DNA from 3 places in the Streptomyces sp. NPDC040589 genome. Region 2 is predicted to be linked to each of the others. Evidence: riboswitches for the same ligand, from Rfam matches in the RefSeq annotation. Region 2 holds a riboswitch; each other region holds the start of a gene.
What was found. Region 2 has a riboswitch for cobalamin ahead of ACZ58V_RS16825 (prenyltransferase/squalene oxidase repeat-containing protein). Riboswitches for the same ligand answer to the same signal wherever they lie in the genome.
Positions count from the first base shown of each region.

Region 1 (6,368 bases), on a different contig from region 2:
GGGACGCGGGCACGTCGTGGGTGTCCGGCGGCCAGGTGCTGCCCGGCGTGGTGCAGGCGCTCGGCGCGTCGCTGCTGCTGATGTCCGGGGCGCTCGTGGTCGCGGCGGGCACCGTGGCGGCGGTGTGCGCCCGCACACTCCGGGTCGGCTCGCGGGGGCGACTCGCCGCACGCGGCCCCGGCGGCACGGCGTCGGCGGTGCCGGCCGCGCTGCCCGAGTTCCTCGTCGCCTCCGTGCTGGCCTCGGTGATCGGCGTCCAGCTGGGCTGGCTGCCCGCCCTCGGCTGGTACGGGCCGCAGTGGATGGTGCTGCCGTCGCTGGCCCTCGGTCTGCCCGCCGGGGCGATCCTCGGACGGATGCTGGACGACCTGCTGCCCGGCGCGTTCGCCGAACCGTGGGCCCTGGCGGCCGCGGCACGCGGCGTCCCGCCGAGGTCCGTGGCACGGCAGGCGGTGCGCCGCTGCGTGCCCGGACTGCTGCCCAATCTGGGCCTGTTCGTGGTCGGCCTGACGGGCGGCTCGGTCGCCGTAGAGCAGATCTTCGACATCCCGGGCCTGGGCCGGCTCACCCTGCACGCCGCCCTCGCCCAGGACCTGCCCGTCCTGCAGACCGGCACCCTCGCCCTCGTCCTGGTCGCGGCCCTCGCCGGGGTCCTCGCCCGGCTGTCGGCCCGGCTGCTCATCGGGCCCGCGCTGCGCGACGGCGCCCTGCACTCCCTGCACCGGCCCGGCCCGTCCGCGCCCCGCGCCCTGCCCCTGCTCTACGGGGCACTGCTCGCCGTCGTCATCGGGTTCGGCCTGCCCCGCGACGCGCTCGCCCTGGACACCCTCGCCAGGCTGCGGCCCCCCTCCCTGGCGCACCCGTTCGGGACGGACGCGCTGGGCCGGGACGTCCTGGCCCGGGTCTCCCACGGCGCGCTGACCACCCTCGGCATCGCCCTCGCGGTGAGCGCCGCCGCCCTCGTCGCCGGGCTGCTGCTGGGCCTGCTGCCGAGGCTGTCGGGGCCGCTGGTCGACACCGTCGCCGCCGTGCCGCCCGTCCTGGCCGGACTCCTCGTCGCCGGCATCGCGGGCAGCGGGCCCTGGACGCCGGCGTTCGCCGTGAGCGTCGTGGCCTGGTCCCCGCTGGCCGCCCACACGTCCTCCCTGCTGCGGCAGGAACGCGCGACCACCCACCTGGCCGCGACCCGCGCGCTGGGCGCCGGCCGCTGGTACCTGCTCTGGCACGAACTGCTGCCGGCCGTGCTGTCGCCGGTGGCCCGGCACGCCCTGCTCCGGCTGCCCGGCATCGCGCTGAGCCTCGCCGCGCTCGGCTTCCTCGGCCTGGGCGCCCAGCCGCCGTCCCCCGAGTGGGGCCTGCTGCTCGCCGAGAACCAGCCGTACGCCGAGCGCGCCCCGTGGGCCGTCCTCTTCCCCGCCGCCGTACTCGCCCTGCTCGGGGCGCTCGCGGTGACGGCCGCGGACGGCGTACGGCTGCCCCGGCGGCGCAGGAAGCCCGAGGGCCCGGCCGGGCCGCCCGGGGAACGGGCCATGCCCCCGCAGCGGCAGCGGAACAGCCCCGGCGCCTTCCTGGCCTCTGTGTCCACGTCCACCTCACCGGCAGAAGAACGATGACCGACCTCATCTCCCGCGTGCTGGCCCGCCGGGCCGCCCGTACGTCCAAGACCCCGCGCGAGAGCGCCTGGCGGCTCTGGACGGAGCTGTCGCCGCTGCTGCGGCTGCTGATCCTGACCCAGCTCGCCTTCAACGTCGGCTTCTACGCGGTCCTGCCGTTCCTCGCCGAGCATCTCGGCACCGCGATCGGCATGGCGGGCTGGCTGGTCGGATTCGTGCTCGGGCTGCGCACCTTCAGCCAGCAGGGGCTGTTCGTGGTCGGCGGCTGGCTCGTCGACCGGTTCGGGGTGCGGCCGGTCGTGCTGGCCGGCTGTGTGCTGCGGATCGCCGGGTTCGCGTGGCTCGGGTACGCGGAGGCGAGCTGGGCCGTGATCGGCGCCGTCCTGGTGATCGGTTTCGCCGCGGCGCTGTTCTCTCCCGCCGTGGAGTCCGAGGTGGCCCGCCAGGCGGTGGTCTGGGAGGAGGAGGGACACGGCTCGCGCACGCGTCTCCTGGCCCTGTTCAGCGTCGCGGGCCAGGCCGGGGCCTTCGTCGGACCGCTGCTCGGCGGGTTGCTGCTCGCCGTCGACTTCCGCACCGCGTGCCTCGCCGGTGCGGCGGTCTTCGTGCTCGTCCTGGCCGGGCATCTGTGGCTGATGCCGCAGCACATCCCGGGCCGGGTCCGTACCCGGGAGGGGGGCGGGGCGCGCGTGCTGCTGCGCAACCGCCGCTTCCTGGCCCTGTGCGGGGCGTACGGCTCGTACCTGCTCGCCTACAACCAGCTGTATCTGGCCCTGCCGGACGAGGTGCAGCGCGCGGCGGGCTCCCAGGCGCCGCTGTCCTGGCTGTTCGCCCTGTCCTCGGTGCTGGTGGTGTTCACCCAGCTGCCGGTGACCCGCTGGGCGGGCGACCGGCTGGACCTGCGCCGCTCCATGACGGCCGGGCTGCTGCTGATCGCGGCCGGTTTCGCGGTGGTGGCCGCGGCGCGCCCCGCCGGCTGGACGGGAGTCACCGGACTGCTGCCCGCCGCGGGCTTCGTCGTGCTGCTCACCGTGGGACAGATGCTGGTCGTGCCCGCCGCCCGCGCCTGGGTGCCCGACCTGGCCGAGGAGGGCCGGATCGGCCTCTACATGGGCGCGCTGTCCTCCGTCTCCGGACTGATCGTCCTGGCCGGCAGCGCGGCCACCGGCTCCCTGCTCGACCTCGGCCTCCCGGCCGCCGTGCCCTGGCTGGTCCTCGCGGCCGTACCGGCCCTGACGGTGGCTCTGCTGCCGCGCCGGGAGGAGCGGGCAGAGGGGGCGGACGAGACGGCCTGATCCGGCACACCCGGGCACCAGAAGACGACCCCGGCGCCCCGAGGCGCGCGAAGGACACCCCCGGCAACCGCGCGCACCGCACCGTCACCCAGCCGGGCGACTCCTCCGCTCCCGGATTTCCGGGACCGTACCGTCCCTCTCCCCCGCTGCGGAGATCATTGGCCACGCGGCGCCAGTATCCTGGGTCGGCTGCGATGTTCCCCACCAACCCCCGCGTCAAAACGGGGAGTTCGGCATGCGGCGACGTACCTTCCCCCACGCATGAGACGAGGACGAGTGCTGCTAGCGGGCCGCTACCGGCTGGATGTTGAGATCGGGCGCGGTGGAATGGGAGAGGTCTGGCGCGCGTACGACGAGACGCTCGCCAGAGCGGTGGCCGTCAAGCTGCTGCTGCCCCAGGACACCGACGTCACGGCGGCCTCACGGTTCCGTCTGGAGGCCCAGACCGCCGGGCGTCTCAACCACCCCAATCTGGTCGGTGTCCTGGACTTCGGCGAGTACGACAACCGGCTGTACCTGGTGATGGAACTGGTCGAAGGAGACAGCCTCGCCGGGGTGCTGGCCGTCTCCGGCGCGCTTCCCGCCGAGCGGGTGGCCGATCTCGCCGCGCAGGCCGCCGCCGGGCTCGCCGCCGCACACGCGCAGGGCATCGTCCACCGTGACGTCAAACCCGCCAACCTCCTGCTGGACGCCCACGGCACCCTGAAGATCGGCGACTTCGGCATCGCCCGCTTCCTCGACGATCCCGGCGCCGCGCTCACCGCCACCGGCCAGATCGTCGGTACCGGCCTCTACCTCGCGCCCGAACGCGCCCTGGGCCAGCCCGCCGGTCCCGCCTCCGACATGTACTCCCTGGGGTGTCTGCTCTACCAACTCCTCAGCGGACGGCCGCCGTTCCAGGCCGACACCGCCGTCGCGCTCCTCCACCAGCACCTCGATTCCGCACCCGTACCGCCCCGCGAGCTCGGTGTCGCCGGACTCCCGCCGGCCTTCGAGAACTACCTGCTCGGCCTGCTCGCCAAGCAGCCCGAGGACCGGCCCACCGCCCAGCGGACCGCCGAGTGGTTCGCCGGCGGTGCCTGGCGAGGACTGCCCGAGCCGCTGCCGGAGGCCGCGCCCCCGGTGACGTCCGCCACGCCGAGGCCGTATCCGGCCACCGAGACCCGCGACCCGGCCACGTACGCGCTGCCCGGCGCCCCGGGTCTGCGCACCGGCCGCACGCCCCAGGCCGGTCGTTCGCGTCGCGCCGCACCCCGGGGCGGCAACGACAACCGGCGCAGAGCGGCGGCGACGGTCGCCGCGGCGGCGCTCTTCGCCGCCGCGATGCTCGCCGGCATGCTGTGGTTCTCGCCCGACGACACCGCGACGCAGGGCACGGAACCCGACGCGTCCCCCTCCGCGAGCAGCCCCGCCGCCACGCCGTCCGCCGGCTCCGCCTCGCCCCTTTCCTCCGCTCCGGGGGCGGACACGGCTCCGGACGCCACTGCTCCGGCCGTCGGCACAGTGGCCGATATCACCCCGTCCACCACCGCGCCTCCTCCCCCGACCCCCGTCGAAGAGACGCCCAGCCCCACGACTCCGGCGCAGGAGACGGCCGACCCGCCGCGAATGGCGGACAAACCCCAGCAGGAGAAGCCCCGTCAGACCTGGGAGAACGGCGACGACGATGACGACGGGGGCGACGACTGAGCGGCCCTGCGCCGGTGTGCGAGCGGTCGCCCCCTCGCGCGCCCCCTCGGGTGGCTTGTCATCGTCCTTATCTCGGCATTACTGTCACCACGCCTTGGTGAACGGGAAAGCCGGTGTGATGCCGGTGCGGCCCTCGCCACTGTGAATCGGGAAGTCCGGCTCCGGCCCTCACGGGCAGCCACTGGGTCCTTGTGACCCGGGAAGGCGGAGTACGGGCGGTGGTACCCGTAAGCCAGGAGACCGGCCAAGGCGCGTCAACCATCCACGAGGTGCTGGAGAGGGTCTGCTGAGCCATGCACATAGCCGAGGGATTTCTGCCGCCGGCACACGCGGTCGCCTGGGGCGTCGCGTCGGCGCCGTTCGTCGTCCACGGGGTCCGGTCGCTCACCCGTGAAGTGCGCGAGCACCCAGAGAGCACCCTGCTCCTCGGTGCCTCCGGTGCCTTCACGTTCGTCCTGTCCGCTCTGAAACTGCCGTCGGTCACCGGCAGTTGCTCCCACCCCACCGGAACGGGCCTGGGAGCCATCCTCTTCCGGCCACCCATCATGGCGGTGCTGGGCACCATCACCCTGCTCTTCCAGGCGCTGCTGCTCGCACACGGCGGTCTGACCACGCTCGGCGCCAACGTGTTCTCCATGGCGATCGTCGGGCCCTGGGCCGGATACGCCGTGTACAAACTGCTGCGGCGGTACGACGTGCCGCTGATGGTCGCGGTCTTCTTCGGGGCGTTCTTCGCCGACCTGTCCACGTACTGCGTCACCAGCGTGCAGCTGGCGCTCGCCTTCCCCGACCCGGGCAGCGGATTCGTGGGCGCGCTCGGAAAGTTCGGCACCATCTTCGCCGTCACCCAGATCCCGCTCGCGGTCAGCGAGGGGCTGCTGACGGTGCTCGTGATGCGGCTGCTGGTGCAGTCCAGCAAGGGCGAACTGACCCGGCTGGGCGTACTCCTCGCCAAGAAGCAGTCCGTGACCGAGACCGAGGCGGCGGCCCGATGAAGAAGAACACGAAGATCAACCTCCTGCTGCTGCTCGCGGTGGTAGCGCTCGCCGTACTGCCGCTCGCGCTCGGCCTCGGCGACCACAAGGAGGAGCCGTTCACGGGCGCCGACGGTGAGGCGGAGACGGCGATCACCGAGATCGAGCCGGACTACAAGCCCTGGTTCTCGCCGCTGTACGAACCGCCGTCCGGTGAGATCGAGTCGGCCCTGTTCTCCCTCCAGGCCGCGCTCGGCGCCGGTGTCCTCGCCTACTACTTCGGTCTGCGCCGGGGCCGGCGGCAGGGTGAGCGGCAGGCGCGGGAGCGCGATGCCGAGGAGTCCACGGCCGAAAGGGCCTGAGCCGTGCTGCCGATCGACGCGGCGGCGCACAGCAGTCGCTGGCGCCGCCGCCATCCCGTGGACAAGGCCGTGCTCGGTCTGGGACTCACCGTGCTGGCCATCTCGCTGCCGCCCTGGCCGGGCGCGGCCCTGGTGCTCGTGACAGCCGTGTCCGTGCTGTTGGGGCCGGCCGGGGTGCCCGGCCGCCGGCTGTGGCGGGCCTACCGCGTGCCGCTGGGCTTCTGCGTGACCGGCGCGGTCACGCTGCTCGTGCAGGTCGGCGGGCCGGAGGGCTTCGTCTCCCTCGCGGACGACGGGCCCCTGCGGGCCGGGGAGTTGCTGCTGCGCACCTCGGCGGCCTCCCTGGGGGTGCTGCTGTTCGCCTTCACCACACCCATGTCCGATCTGCTGCCGCGCCTGGTCCGGGCCGGCGTCCCGGCGCCGGTCGTCGATGTC
Region 1 is NZ_JBVIWP010000002.1:171,689-178,056, forward strand. Features, by position in the region: gene ACZ58V_RS07785 (ABC transporter permease subunit) at 1-1,613, shown strand, start outside; gene ACZ58V_RS07790 (MDR family MFS transporter) at 1,610-2,908, shown strand; gene ACZ58V_RS07795 (serine/threonine-protein kinase) at 3,170-4,597, shown strand; cobalamin riboswitch at 4,676-4,860, shown strand; gene ACZ58V_RS07800 (energy-coupling factor ABC transporter permease) at 4,891-5,592, shown strand; gene ACZ58V_RS07805 (energy-coupling factor ABC transporter substrate-binding protein) at 5,589-5,933, shown strand; gene cbiQ (cobalt ECF transporter T component CbiQ) at 5,937-6,368, shown strand, end outside.
Region 1: linked by a shared signal. The riboswitch ahead of ACZ58V_RS07800 (energy-coupling factor ABC transporter permease) and the one ahead of ACZ58V_RS16825 (prenyltransferase/squalene oxidase repeat-containing protein) in region 2 are both predicted to bind cobalamin.

Region 2 (6,368 bases):
GGTGAGGGTGACGTGGGCCAGGGCCTGGATGCGGGCGCGGGTTACTGAGAGGGCTTGGACTTCGGCCGTGGATTGTTCGCGGGTGCGGGTGGTTTGTGGCTGGTCGCGCAGTTCCCCGCGCCCCTTGAGGGCGAGCTGCTGCCGTAGGTCATTGGCCCGGCGGCGTGCGTCACGGACCGTCAGCGGCAAAGGGGTCCAGCCCGCGAGCCGGCCCAGTGCCACCACGGGGGGATACACCGGGGACACGGCCATCACCTCGGCCGGGGTGCCCAGGATCGGCGGCTCGCCCGGGGCCGGGAGCAGGGCGACCTGGTCGGCGTACTGGATGACGCGTTCCAGGCGGTGCTCGGCCATGAAGACCGTGGTGCCGAGGTCGTGGACGAGGCGCTGGAGGACCGCCAGGACCTCCTCGGCGGCTGCGGGGTCGAGGGCGGAGGTCGGTTCGTCCAGGACCAGGACGCTCGGGTGCGGGGTGAGGACCGAGCCGATGGCGACGCGCTGCTGCTGGCCGCCGGAAAGTGTGGCGATGGGGCGGTTGCGCAGGTCGGCGAGGCCGAGGAGGTCGAGGGTCTCCTCGACGCGGCGGCGCATCACGTCCGGGGCGAGGCCCAGCGACTCCATGCCGTAGGCGAGTTCGTCCTCGACGGTGTCGGTGACGAAGTGGGCGAGCGGGTCCTGGCCCACCGTGCCGACGACGTCGGCGAGTTCGCGCGGCTTGTGTGTGCGGGTGTCGCGTCCGGCCACCGTGACCCTGCCGCGCAGAGTGCCGCCGGTGAAGTGCGGCACGAGCCCGCTGACCGCGCCCAGGACGGTGGACTTGCCGACGCCGGAGGGACCGGCCAGGAGGACGAGTTCGCCCTCCGGGACCTCGAAGTCGATGCCCTGGACGGTGGGTTCGGAGGCGCCGTCGTACGTCACGGAGACATCTTCGAAGCGGATCACGACGGTTCCTTGAGCTCGGGGGCGACGAACGCGGGCAGCAGGCCGAGGAGGATCGCCGCCGCGGGCCAGACGGGGAGTGTGGGCGCCACGAGCGGCAGCACGCCGGGGTGCAGGGCCGCGGGGTCACGGACGGCGGCGAGCACGAGCAGCGCGGCGACCGCCACGCCGGAGGCGACGACCAGCAGGGCGCGCACGTCCCAGCGGTCCGGGCGGTACCGGGTGCGCGGCGACCGCCGGCCGCCGAGCCGGAGACCCGCGAGGGCGGCGGCGAGGCCGACGAGCAGGACCGGGAAGCCGTAGGTGGCGCCCTCGGCGGTGAGCAGCCCGTACGTTCCGGCGCAGACGCCGAGCAGGCCGCCGAGAGTGAGGGCGGCGGTGGTACGTCGGACCGCGGCCGGGACCTGGGCGGTACGGCCGTAGCCGCGGGCGTCCATCGCGGCGGCCAGGGACACCGAGCGCTCCAACGCGCCCTCCAGGACCGGGAGGCCCACCTGCAGCAGGCCCCGGACGCCCTTGTCCGGGCGGCCGCGCAGCCGGCGGGCGGCGCGCAGACGCTGGACGTCGGCGATGAGGTTCGGCGCGAAGGTGAGGGCGACGACGACCGCGACGCCCACCTCGTACAGGGCGCCCGGGAGGGACTTGAGGAGGCGGGAGGGGTTGGCGAGGGCGTTCGCGGCGCCGACGCAGATGAGCAGGGTGGCCAGTCTCAGGCCGTCGTACAACGCGAAGGTGAGGGCCTCGGCCGTGACCTCGCCGCCGAGGCGGATGCCCTGCGCCCAGTCGGGGAGGGGCACCTCGGGGAGGGTGACGAGGGTGTGCGTGCCGGGGATGGGGGAGCCCAGGACGATCGCGAAGAGAAGCCGGATGACCAGGACGGCGAGGGCGAGTTTGACGAAGGCGCCGTAGGAACGGGACCAGGGGGTCGGGGGGCGGCAGGTCGCCACGACGTAGGCGGAGACCGCGATGAGGAGGCAGAGGAGCAGGGGGTTGGTGGTGCGGGTGGCCGCGGTGCCGAGGGAGAGGGACCAGAGCCACCAGGCGCCGGGGTGCAGAGGGGCCCGGGGCCGGCGCGGGGGGTGGGAGGGCGCGTCGCTGAGCCGGTCCGCGCTGCTAAGCCTGGTCACGCCGCCGTACCTGCCAGATCGCCGCCGCCCCCAGTGCCGTCACCACGGCGATGCCCGCCAGCAGGCCCAGGGACGGGCCGTTGTCGTCGGACGTGTCCTTCTTCGCCGCCGATGACGACTTCCGGGAGCCGGACACCTGCTCTCCGCAGCCCTTCTCCGGATACCCCGCGATCGCGCACAGCAGGGCGTTCGTGTCGTAGCGCAGGGGCTTGGCGACCGTCGCGAGGGCCTGAGCCGTGGTCGCGTCGGGGGAGACCCGGGCGCAGGCCGTCCGGGCGGGGGGCGGGGTCTCGCCCTGGGGGGCGTCCGCCTTCGTGCCGGGGTCGATGACGAGCGCCACGCGCTTCTCGCCGTCCCGCGCGGGGGTCTTCGCGCAGATGGTGCCGAAGTCGGCTGTGCCGCGCGGCCGGGCCGCCTCGGAGGAGTCCTCGCTCACCGCGAAGCGGAAGCCCTGGACGTCGCCGTCCGAGGGGCGGGCCATGGACGGGCCCTGGGTGGCGTAGACCCAGCGGTCGCCTTCGCGGTCCCAGAACGACCAGTACCGGTAGCCGGCGGCCTGGGCCTGGCCCGCGCCCGCGATCAGCAGGAGCGAGGCCAGGAGGAGGAGAACGGCCCGGCGGATCACGACTGCTGCCTCTTCCTGCGGCCGGTGAAGAGGAAGCCGATGCCTATGCCGGCGACGAGGCAGACCCCGACGTACCACCAGACGCCGAAGAAGCCCGACTCCGAGTCGTCCTTCTCGTCGGTCGCCGAGGGCTGTTCGGGGGCCTGCGGGGCCGGGCCCGTCGCGTTGAGCTGCTTCACCAGGTCCGTGCCGCCGAAGTCACGCGGGTTCGCGCCCGTCGCGTGCGCGGCGAAGATCAGCTGGGCGTAGGCGGCGGGGCCGCCCTGCCCGGCCCAGCCGGCGGAGTTCTTCTCCAGCCACCGCACGGACTTCTCGGCCTGCGCGGTCTCGCCCTGCGCGGCGAGTGCCACGACCGCGTCGGCGGTGTTGCCGTGGTCGGGCTGGGGGTCCGAGCCGGCGAGGGCGGACGTGAGGTGGTTGTCGTCCTCGGCGAGGGTCTGCGTGAGGTACGCGGCTCCGTTGCCGGCGGCCTGCTGTGGCGTGGAGGGGTTCGCGCACGTGGCGTCGGACTTCTTGCCTGCCTCCACCACCATGCCCTTGCCCAGGGCGCCGAGGACACCGGCCGCCGTGGCGTCCGCGTTGGCGGTCAGCTCGCCCTTCTTGTCGGGCTGGAACGCGAAGGCGCCGTCGTCGTCCCCGCCGCAGGGGAGGGCGAGCTTCAGCAGGGCGTCGTAGGGCGACTTTCCGCCCTTGTCGACCTGGTCCGGCTTCTCGCCCGCGGCGGTCAGCGCGCCGATGACGACGGACGTCGAGTTGGTGTCGCTGGCGCCGCCGGGCGCGTAGCCCCAGCCGCCGTCCTCGTTCTGGACGGACTTCAGCCAGCCGACGGCCTTGTCGGCGACGGCGTCCTGTCCGCCGAGCGCGGAGAGGGCCTGGACGGCGGCGGACGTGGCGTTGGTGTCGAGCATGGTCTTGGCGTCGCACGCGGCGGCGGGGTCCGGGCGGTACGCGGCGAACCCGCCGTCCTCGCACTGCTGCCGGACCAGCCACTCCACGGACTTGGCGGCCGGCTTCTCACCCACCGTGTCCTGGGCCAGCAGGGCGAGCGACTGGCGCCAGACGCCGTCGAACCTGGGGTCCTTGTCTCCGTACAGGGCGGAGGGGAACGCCTGGGACGGCGAAGGGGACGGAGCGGCGGCGGCCGGCGTGGCGGCGCCGATCACGGTGACGGCGGCCAGGACCGCTGCGCTGCGGCGGACGTTCATGATCGGCGGGTGCCTCTCCCTGTGAGGGAGCCGGGCAGCACGGGACACCCCGGCGGCTCGGCTCCGTATACCTCGACGGTGCCGTGCACCGGCAGGTGCCGGGCACGTGAGCCGGTCACGATCCGTACGGGGCGATCCGGCTCCCGCCTGGCAGGGCGGTTCACGGTTGCGGGTCAGCGCCGGAATTGCACCGGCTTCTCCCTGTACGGTGTGATGACGACCCGCTCACTGTACCCGCACGTAGGAAAACGGGCTGAGGGTGCTGTGCTTGCCGGGTAGCTTCGCCCCATGCCGACCACACCACCGGGAAGACTCCTCGGCTCGGGCCGCCGCGCCGATGTGTACGAGATCGACGAGGGGTGGGTGCTGCGGCGGGAACGGGAGGGCGGGGGTGACGCCGCTGCCGAGGGCGCGGTGATGGAGCATGTGCGGGCCCACGGCTATCCGGTGCCCCGGGTCTGCCCGACCGGCTCGCGCACCGACCTGGTGATGGAACGGCTCTCCGGCCCGACCATGCTCCAGGCCTGCCTGGCGGGCACGCTGGACGTCACGGAGGCCGGCTCGATCCTGGCCCGGCTGCTGCGCGACCTCCACGCCCTTCCCGCCCTGCGCTCGGCCGACCCGGCGGTCCGCGTCCTCCATCTGGACCTCCACCCGGAGAACGTGATGCTCACGCCCGAGGGGCCTCGCGTCATCGACTGGTCCAACACGGAGGAGGGCGACCCGGGCCTGGACCGGGCCGCCACGGCGGTGATCCTCGCCCAGGCCGCCGTCTCCGACGACTCGCTCGCCACCCCCGCCCGCGCCATGCTGGCCGCCTTCCTCGCCGACCCGTCCCCGCTCACCCGGCCCGCCCTGACGGAGGCCCTGCGCCGCCGGGCCGCAAGTCCGACCATGACGCGTGGAGAGGTTGAACTGCTGGACGCGGCCGAGGAGTTGATCCTGTCCGTGAGGCAAAACGGTTAACGTGAAGCTCCACGACCACACGCAGGAGCGTCCATGACTGATCAGGTGGAGAACTCCGAGCAGGAGCCGCTCTCCAAGATCGATACCTCGGTTCCGCACTCGGCCCGGATCTGGAACTACTGGCTGGGCGGGAAGGACAACTACGAAGTCGACCGTGTGGCCGGTGACGCGTTCCGTGAGATCTTCCCCGGTATCGAGACCGGGGCCCGCGCCGCCCGCTACTTCCTCGCCCGCGCCGTCCGCCATCTCGCCGCCGAAGAGGGCATCCGCCAGTTCCTGGACATCGGCACCGGGCTGCCCAACGTGGACAACACCCACCAGATCGCCCAGCGGGTGGCTCCGGAGAGCCGGATCGTCTACGTCGACAACGACCCGCTGGTGCTGGCCCACGCCCGCGCGCTGCTCACCAGTACACCGGAAGGCGTCACCAACTACGTCGACGCCGACCTGCGCAAGCCGAGCACGATCGTCCGGGAAGCCGGGAAGACGCTGGACTTCGACCAGCCCGTCGCGCTCATGCTGATGGGCATCCTCGGCCACATCGAGGACCACGACGAGGCACGCTCGATCGTGTCGCAGCTGGTGGACGCCCTGCCTCCCGGCAGCTACCTCGTCCAGTACGACAGCACCGACACCAGCGAGGACTACGTCCGGGCCATCGGGCAGTACAACGACGGCGGCTCGATCCCGTACATCCTGCGCAGCCCCGAGCAGATCGCCCGCTACTTCGACGGTCTGGAGCTGCTGGAGCCGGGCGTCACGTCCTGCTCGCGCTGGCGTCCCGACGCCGAGGCTCTGGGCCTGCCCGCGGAGGTGCACCAGTACGGCGGCGTCGCCCTCAAGCGCTGAACCCGGCTGAACCCCGGGGGCCTCGCTCAGGTCTCCTGAAGTATGCGGTGCAGGATGGTCGGAGTCTCGTCCGGTGACTCGGCTTCGACCACCAGCCGGTTCATGGCGTCCCAGTAGCGCTCGATGTCGGCCGGCCGGTCGGGATAGAGCGCGGTGGTGAGCTGCTCGAGGTAGACCACGTCGGGCAACTGGCCACCGGGCAGCCGCAGGATGGTGACCGGACCGCCCTCCGCGGCATGCCCGCCGGAGAGGAACGGCAGGATCTGGACGGTGACCTGCGGCAGCCGGCAGATCTCGATGAGATGCCTGAGCTGGGCGCGCATCACGGCCGGCCCGCCCACCGGGCGCCGCAGCGCCGCCTCGTCGATCACGGCCCAGAGCTGGGCCGTGCCCGGCTGCCGGTGCAGGATCCGCTGCCGGGTCATCCGCAACGCCACCCGGCGGTCGATCTCGCGCGCATCGGCGTCGACGTGGGCGAGCTGGACCGCCGCACGCGCGTAGTCGGGGGTCTGGAGCAGCTCGGGAACGCGCTGTATCTGGTAGCAGCGGATGACGCTCGCCGCCTGTTCGGCACCGAGGTAGCTCTGTGTCCAGGAGGGCACCACGTCGCTGTAGTACTGCCACCAGGCGTGGGTGTTGGCCTGTTCGGCCAGCGCC
Region 2 is NZ_JBVIWP010000003.1:955,974-962,341, forward strand. Features, by position in the region: gene ACZ58V_RS16810 (ABC transporter ATP-binding protein) at 1-942, opposite strand, end outside; gene ACZ58V_RS16815 (energy-coupling factor transporter transmembrane component T) at 939-2,066, opposite strand; gene ACZ58V_RS16820 (SCO2322 family protein) at 2,053-2,691, opposite strand; gene ACZ58V_RS16825 (prenyltransferase/squalene oxidase repeat-containing protein) at 2,688-3,896, opposite strand; cobalamin riboswitch at 4,009-4,149, opposite strand; gene ACZ58V_RS16830 (phosphotransferase) at 4,185-4,862, shown strand; gene ACZ58V_RS16835 (SAM-dependent methyltransferase) at 4,896-5,711, shown strand; gene ACZ58V_RS16840 (helix-turn-helix domain-containing protein) at 5,738-6,368, opposite strand, start outside.

Region 3 (6,368 bases), on a different contig from region 2:
ACCCGGCTGCGGACGACCGTCCAGCTCGTGGTCCAGGACCCGGACGACCAGCTGTTCGCGGCGTCCGTCGAGCAGGACGTGTCGTTCGGGCCGCTGAACCTCGGGCTGTCCGATACGGAGGTAAGGGCGCGGGTGGCGGAGGCGCTCGCCGCCCTGGACATCACCGCCCTGGCCGACCGGCCCACCCATCTGCTCTCCTACGGGCAGCGCAAGCGGACCGCCATCGCGGGCGCGGTCGCCATGCGGCCGCGTGTCCTGGTCCTCGACGAGCCGACGGCCGGACTCGACCCCGACGGCCAGGAACGGCTCCTGGCCACGCTCGACGGGCTGCGTGCGAACGGCACCACGGTGGTGATGGCCACTCACGACGTCGATCTCGCCCTGCGCTGGGCCGACGACGCGGCGCTCCTCACCCCGGACGGTGTGCACCTCGCTCCGGCGCCGACGGCACTGGCCCGGACCGACCTCCTCCGGCAGGCGGGACTGCGGTTGCCGTGGGGTGCCGCCGCCGCGGACCTTCTGCGCGCGCAAGGGCTGTTGACCGGTTCGGCGCCCGGCCCGCGCACCCCGGACGAGCTGGCCGCGCTGGCGGCGGGGCGGCCGGTGAGCGGCGGCTGAGGGTCGCTTCCGCGGCCTTCCCGTGTATAGGCTGGCGGTGCAGCTGGTTCGCCCCGTCCGCCAGGCGGGATGCGTCGCAAGAGGGAACCCGGTGGGAATCCGGGACTGCCCCGCAGCGGTGAGCGGGAACGACCGCCGTCATACGCACTGGGCCCACGAGGGGCCCGGGAAGCGACGGCCAGTAGGTGTTCTCACACGGTGAGACGTGCCCGCGAGTCCGAAGACCTGCCAACTGCCCGCGCGCGGACGATCCGTGCGCGGACATTCCGGTGACCTCGAGGGCGGGTCGGCGTACCTACCAGGCGGACGTCCGCGCTGTGTCGCGCGAGGTCGTCTCCGTCCGGTTCGTCACCCCTTCGCGCTCTCGTCCCGTCGCCGGGATCTCAGGGATTCGTCTCGCGAAGGAGATCTCCGTGACCACCAAGCCCGCAGCCGCGGCAGCACGGGCCACCGTGTACGGCTACCCCCGCCAGGGACGGAACCGGGAGCTGAAGAAGGCGATCGAGGGCTACTGGAAGGGCCGCGTCACCGCCGACGCCCTCCGGGCCACCGCCGCCGACCTGCGTGCCTCGAACTGGCGGCAGCTGGCCGACGCCGGCATCGACGAGGTCCCGACGGGCGACTTCTCGCTCTACGACCACGTCCTGGACACCACCGTCATGGTCGGCGCGATCCCCGGCCGCCACCGGGACGCCGTCGAGGCGGACGCCCTGGACGGCTACTTCGCCATGGCGCGTGGCACGCAGGACGTGGCGCCGCTGGAGATGACCAAGTGGTTCGACACGAACTACCACTACCTGGTGCCCGAGCTGGGTCCGGACACGGTGTTCACCGCCGACTCGTCCCAGCAGGTCGCCGAGCTGCGCGAAGCGCTGGCGCTCGGCCACACCGCGCGCCCCGTCCTCGTCGGCCCCGTCACGTATCTGCTCCTCGCCAAGCCCGCTCCGGGGGTGCCCGCGGACTTCGAGCCGCTCACGCTCCTGGACCGGCTGCTGCCCGTGTACTCCGAGGTCCTCGCCGACCTGCGCGCGGCGGGCGCCGAGTGGGTCCAGCTGGACGAGCCGGCCCTGGTCCAGGACCGGACCCCGGCCGAGCTGAACGCCGCCGAGCGCGCCTATCGCGACCTCGGAGCCCTCACCGACCGGTCGAAACTGCTGGTCGCCTCGTACTTCGACCGGCTCGGGAACGCCCTGCCGGTGCTGGCGAAGGCGCCGGTCGAGGGACTCGCGGTGGACTTCACGGAGTCGGCGGCGGCCAACCTGGACGATCTGGCCGCGGTCGGCGGTCTGCCGGGCAAGCGGCTGGTCGCCGGTGTCGTCAACGGCCGCAACATCTGGATCAATGACCTGGCGGCCTCGCTCTCCCGGCTCGGCACGCTCCTGGGCCTCGCCGACCGGGTCGACGTCTCGGCCTCCTGCTCCCTCCTGCACGTGCCGCTGGACACGGGGGCGGAGCGGGACATCGAGCCACAGGTCCTGCGCTGGCTCGCCTTCGCTCAGCAGAAGACCGCCGAGATCGTCACCCTCGCGCGCGGTCTCGCGCGGGGCACGGACACGATCGGCGCGCAACTCGCCGCGAACCGGGCGGACCTGTTCTCCCGGGCGAACTCCCCGATCACCCGTGACCCGGCCGTCCGTGCCCGCACGGCCGCGGTGTCCGAGGCGGACGCCCGCCGCTCGCTGCCGTACGCCGAGCGGACCGCCGCCCAGCGCGCCCGGCTCGGGCTGCCCCTGCTGCCGACCACCACGATCGGCTCCTTCCCGCAGACCGGTGAGGTACGTACCGCCCGGGCGGACCTGCGCGCGGGCCGTATCGGCACGGCCGGCTACGAGGAGCGCATCAAGGCCGAGATCCAGGAGGTGATCTCCTTCCAGGAGAAGGCCGGACTGGATGTACTGGTGCACGGCGAGGCCGAACGCAACGACATGGTCCAGTACTTCGCGGAGCAGCTCACCGGCTGTCTCGCCACGCAGCACGGCTGGGTCCAGTCCTACGGCACCCGCTACGTCCGTCCGCCGATCCTGGCCGGCGACATCTCCCGGCCCGAGCCGATGACCGTGCGCTGGACGACGTACGCGCAGTCCCTCACGGACCGTCCGGTCAAGGGCATGCTCACCGGCCCGGTCACCATGCTCGCCTGGTCCTTCGTCCGTGACGACCAGCCGCGTGCCGAGACGGCCCGGCAGGTCGCCCTCGCCCTGCGCGACGAGGTGAGGGACCTGGAGGCGGCCGGGACGTCGGTCATCCAGGTCGACGAGCCCGCCCTGCGCGAGACCCTGCCGCTGCGTGCCGCCGACCGGCCGGAGTATCTGGGGTGGGCCACGGAGGCCTTCCGGCTCAGCACGGGCGGCGTGCGGCCGGACACGCAGATCCACACGCACATGTGCTACGCCGAGTTCGGCGACATCGTGCAGGCCATCGACGACCTCGACGCGGACGTCATCAGCCTGGAGGCCGCCCGCTCTCATATGCAGGTCGCCCACGAGCTCGCCTCGCACGGCTATCCGCGCGAGGCGGGGCCGGGTGTCTACGACATCCACTCCCCGCGGGTTCCCGGTGCGGAGGAGGCGGCCGACCTGCTGCGCACCGGCCTGAAGGCCATCCCCGCCGAACGGCTGTGGGTCAACCCCGACTGCGGCCTGAAGACACGCGGCTGGACCGAAACCCGCGCCTCCCTGGAGAACCTGGTCACGGCGGCCCGGACCGTCCGGGCCGAACTCGGTCAGACACCGGGGCGGTGAGGGACCGGCCGGTGTGACGTCCTGAAGCAAGGGGCCGGGGGCGGGCCCGCACACGGGCTCGCCCCCGGCCGGGGCCGTAGGAGCCTGCGGCGGCAGTTGCTTCGGCGCCGGCCCGCTCGCCGGACCTGGTGCCGCCGGGCGCTTCAGGCACGGCGGACGGCAGGCGAGCGCCGTGTACGGCCGCCCGGCCGCCGCCTCAGGTCCGCCGAGCCGTTCAGCTCGCGGTCGCGGCCGCCGCCGCCCGGCCCGCCGCTCGGCCCGAGAAGAGGCAGCCGCCGAGGAAGGTGCCTTCGAGGGAGCGGTAGCCGTGGACGCCGCCTCCGCCGAAGCCTGCGACCTCGCCGGCCGCGTACAGACCGTTGATCGGCTTGCCGGAGGCGTTCAGGACGCGGCCGGCGAGGTCGGTCTGCAGGCCGCCGAGGGTCTTGCGGGTGAGGATGTTGAGGCGTACGGCGATCAGCGGGCCCGCGCCGGCGTCCAGGATCCGGTGGGCGGAGGCGGTGCGGCTGAGGGTGTCGCCGGGGTAGGCGAGGGCGTTGCGGATGCCCATGACCTGGGCGTCCTTGGTGTACGGGTTGGCGATCTCGCGGTCGCGGGCCTCGATCTGCCGCTGCAGACCGGCCAGGTCGATCAGGTCGTCCCCCGTCAGTTTGTTCATGCCGGCGACGAGTTCGGGCAGGGTCGTGGCGACGACGAAGTCCTCGCCCTTCTCCTTGAACCGCTCGATCGGCTCGGGGGTCTGCCAGATGCGCGACAGCAGCTTCCAGACGTTCTTCTCGGTGAGGTCCGGGTTCTGCTCCGAGCCGGAGAGCGCGAACTCCTTGGCGATGATCTTCTGGGTCGTGACGAACCAGGAGTAGTCGTATCCGGTGTCGGTGATCGACTTGAGGGTGTGGAGTGTGTCGTAGCCCGGGATGTCGGGGCTGGAGAAGCGCTTGCCCGTGGCGTCGAACCACATGGAGGACGGGCCGGGCAGGATGCGGATGCCGTGGTCGGGCCAGATCGGGTCGTAGTTCTTCAGGCCCTCGGTGTAGTGCCACATGCGGTCGGGGTTGACGATCCGTCCGCCCGCCTTCTCGGTGATCGCGAGCATCCGGCCGTCCACGTGCGCGGGCACACCCGTGATCATGGACTTCGGGGGCGTACCGAGGCGCGCGGGCCAGTTCTGCCGGACGAGGTCGTGGTTGGCGCCGATGCCGCCCGAGGTGACGATCACGACGGGGGCGCTCAGTTCGAAGTCGCCGACGACCTTGCGGGAGCTGGGCTTGCCGCGTGCCGCGCTGCTGGGCTCCAGGACCTTTCCGCGTACCCCGGTGACGGCGCCGTTCGTGACGATCAGGTCGTCCACCCGGTGGCGGAACCTGAACGTCACCTTGCCGTCCTCCACGGCCGCGCGCACCTTCTTCTCGAAGGGCTCGACCACGGCAGGACCGGTGCCCCAGGTGACGTGGAAGCGGGGTACGGAGTTGCCGTGCCCGTCCGCGAGGCCGCCGCCGCGCTCGGCCCAGCCGACGATCGGGAACCACTGCATACCGAGCCCCGCGAGCCAGGAGTGCTTCTCCCCCGAGGCGAAGTCCACGTACGCCTCGGCCCACTTGTGAGCCCAGTGGTCCTGGCCCGACGGGTCGGTGATGCCGCGGTCGAAGCCGGCCGTGCCCAGCCAGTCCTGCCAGGCCAGTTCCTGCGAGTCCTTGATGCCCATCAGGCGCTGCTCGGGGGAGTCGACGAAGAACAGCCCGCCGAAGGACCAGAAGGCCTGCCCGCCCAGGCTGGCCTCCGGCTCCTGGTCGAGCAGCAGCACCTTGCGTCCGGCGGCGGCCAGTTCGGCGGTGGCGACGAGCCCGGCGAGGCCGTGGCCGATGACGATGGCGTCCGCGTCCGACGATCCGGCGCCGGCCGCGAAGGCCGGGAACGTCGCCTGCGCGAGCGCGGCACCGGCGAGCACACCGCCCGCCACGGTCAGGGCACGGCGGCGGGTGAACGCGGCGGGTTCTGACGGGTGTTCCATGGGCCGCCTTCCGGAGGAGGTGCGCAGGGGTCGGGAGAGGCCCCTGTGACAACCAAGGGGTGTTACCGACGGTAGCCCAGGAGTTCTGGAGGCCGCCAGAGCCCTGCGCCGATGAACTCAAGGGCACGGTTCGGGAGTTGGCAAGGAGGCGTACCCGGCCGCCCGAAATGCGTTTGTCCGCCCGCGACGCACCCCACCACGGTGCCGAGGTGGATGCCGTGGCGTGTCCTCGAAGGCGGACGGGCGGGCCTGGGCGTCGCGCAGGAGTGTGGTGTCGACCTTCTCGGAGCGGTCGAAGCGGTAGACGCCGTTGCGTTCCTGGAAGACGTCGGTGAGCTGGGTGTAGCAGTAGCCGAACATGTCCGGGTCGTGGAGCAGTACGCCGGTCAGGCCGGTGAAGCGCGCGATGAACTCCTCGGCACTGCGCGGCCGTTGCCCGTAGCCCCAGGAGGTGTCCTGGTCGTCGCCATCCGTGCCGGCCGCCGCGTCCGGGTCCCACCAGATACCGCCGAACTCGCTGCAGAAGTACGGCTGTCCACGGTAGGGCACCGACCACGGCCGTCCGTCCGGCGCCTGGTTGACGTACGGCCGGTCCTGCGCCAGACCCTCCATCGTCTTGGCGAAGGCGTCGGGGTCCTGCTCGTAGCAGTGCGAGTCGTAGACGTCGGTCTCCGGCACCCGGTGGGCGTAGCCGGACGCGTCGATCACCGGGCGGGTGGGGTCGGCCTGCTTGGTGGCCAGGAACATCGCCCGGGTGACGTCGTCGAGCCCGGTGACGCGGTCGTGCAGCGGCTGGTACGTCTCGTTCAGCGGGCACCAGCCGACGATCGAGGGGTGGGAGTGGTCGCGCTCCAGGGCCTCCAGCCACTGGGTGACGTAGGAGGCGTCGGGGCGCTGGTTGTCGTCGCGTGCGCCGGTCTCGCAGCCCCAGTCGCCGAACTCGCCCCAGACCAGATAGCCGAGCCGGTCGGCGTGGTGGAGGTAGCGCTCCTCGAAGACCT
Region 3 is NZ_JBVIWP010000002.1:178,605-184,972, forward strand. Features, by position in the region: gene ACZ58V_RS07815 (energy-coupling factor ABC transporter ATP-binding protein) at 1-618, shown strand, start outside; cobalamin riboswitch at 646-865, shown strand; gene metE (5-methyltetrahydropteroyltriglutamate--homocysteine S-methyltransferase) at 1,032-3,359, shown strand; gene ACZ58V_RS07825 (FAD-binding dehydrogenase) at 3,574-5,367, opposite strand; gene ACZ58V_RS07830 (glycoside hydrolase family 2 protein) at 5,485-6,368, opposite strand, start outside.
Region 3: linked by a shared signal. The riboswitch ahead of metE (5-methyltetrahydropteroyltriglutamate--homocysteine S-methyltransferase) and the one ahead of ACZ58V_RS16825 (prenyltransferase/squalene oxidase repeat-containing protein) in region 2 are both predicted to bind cobalamin.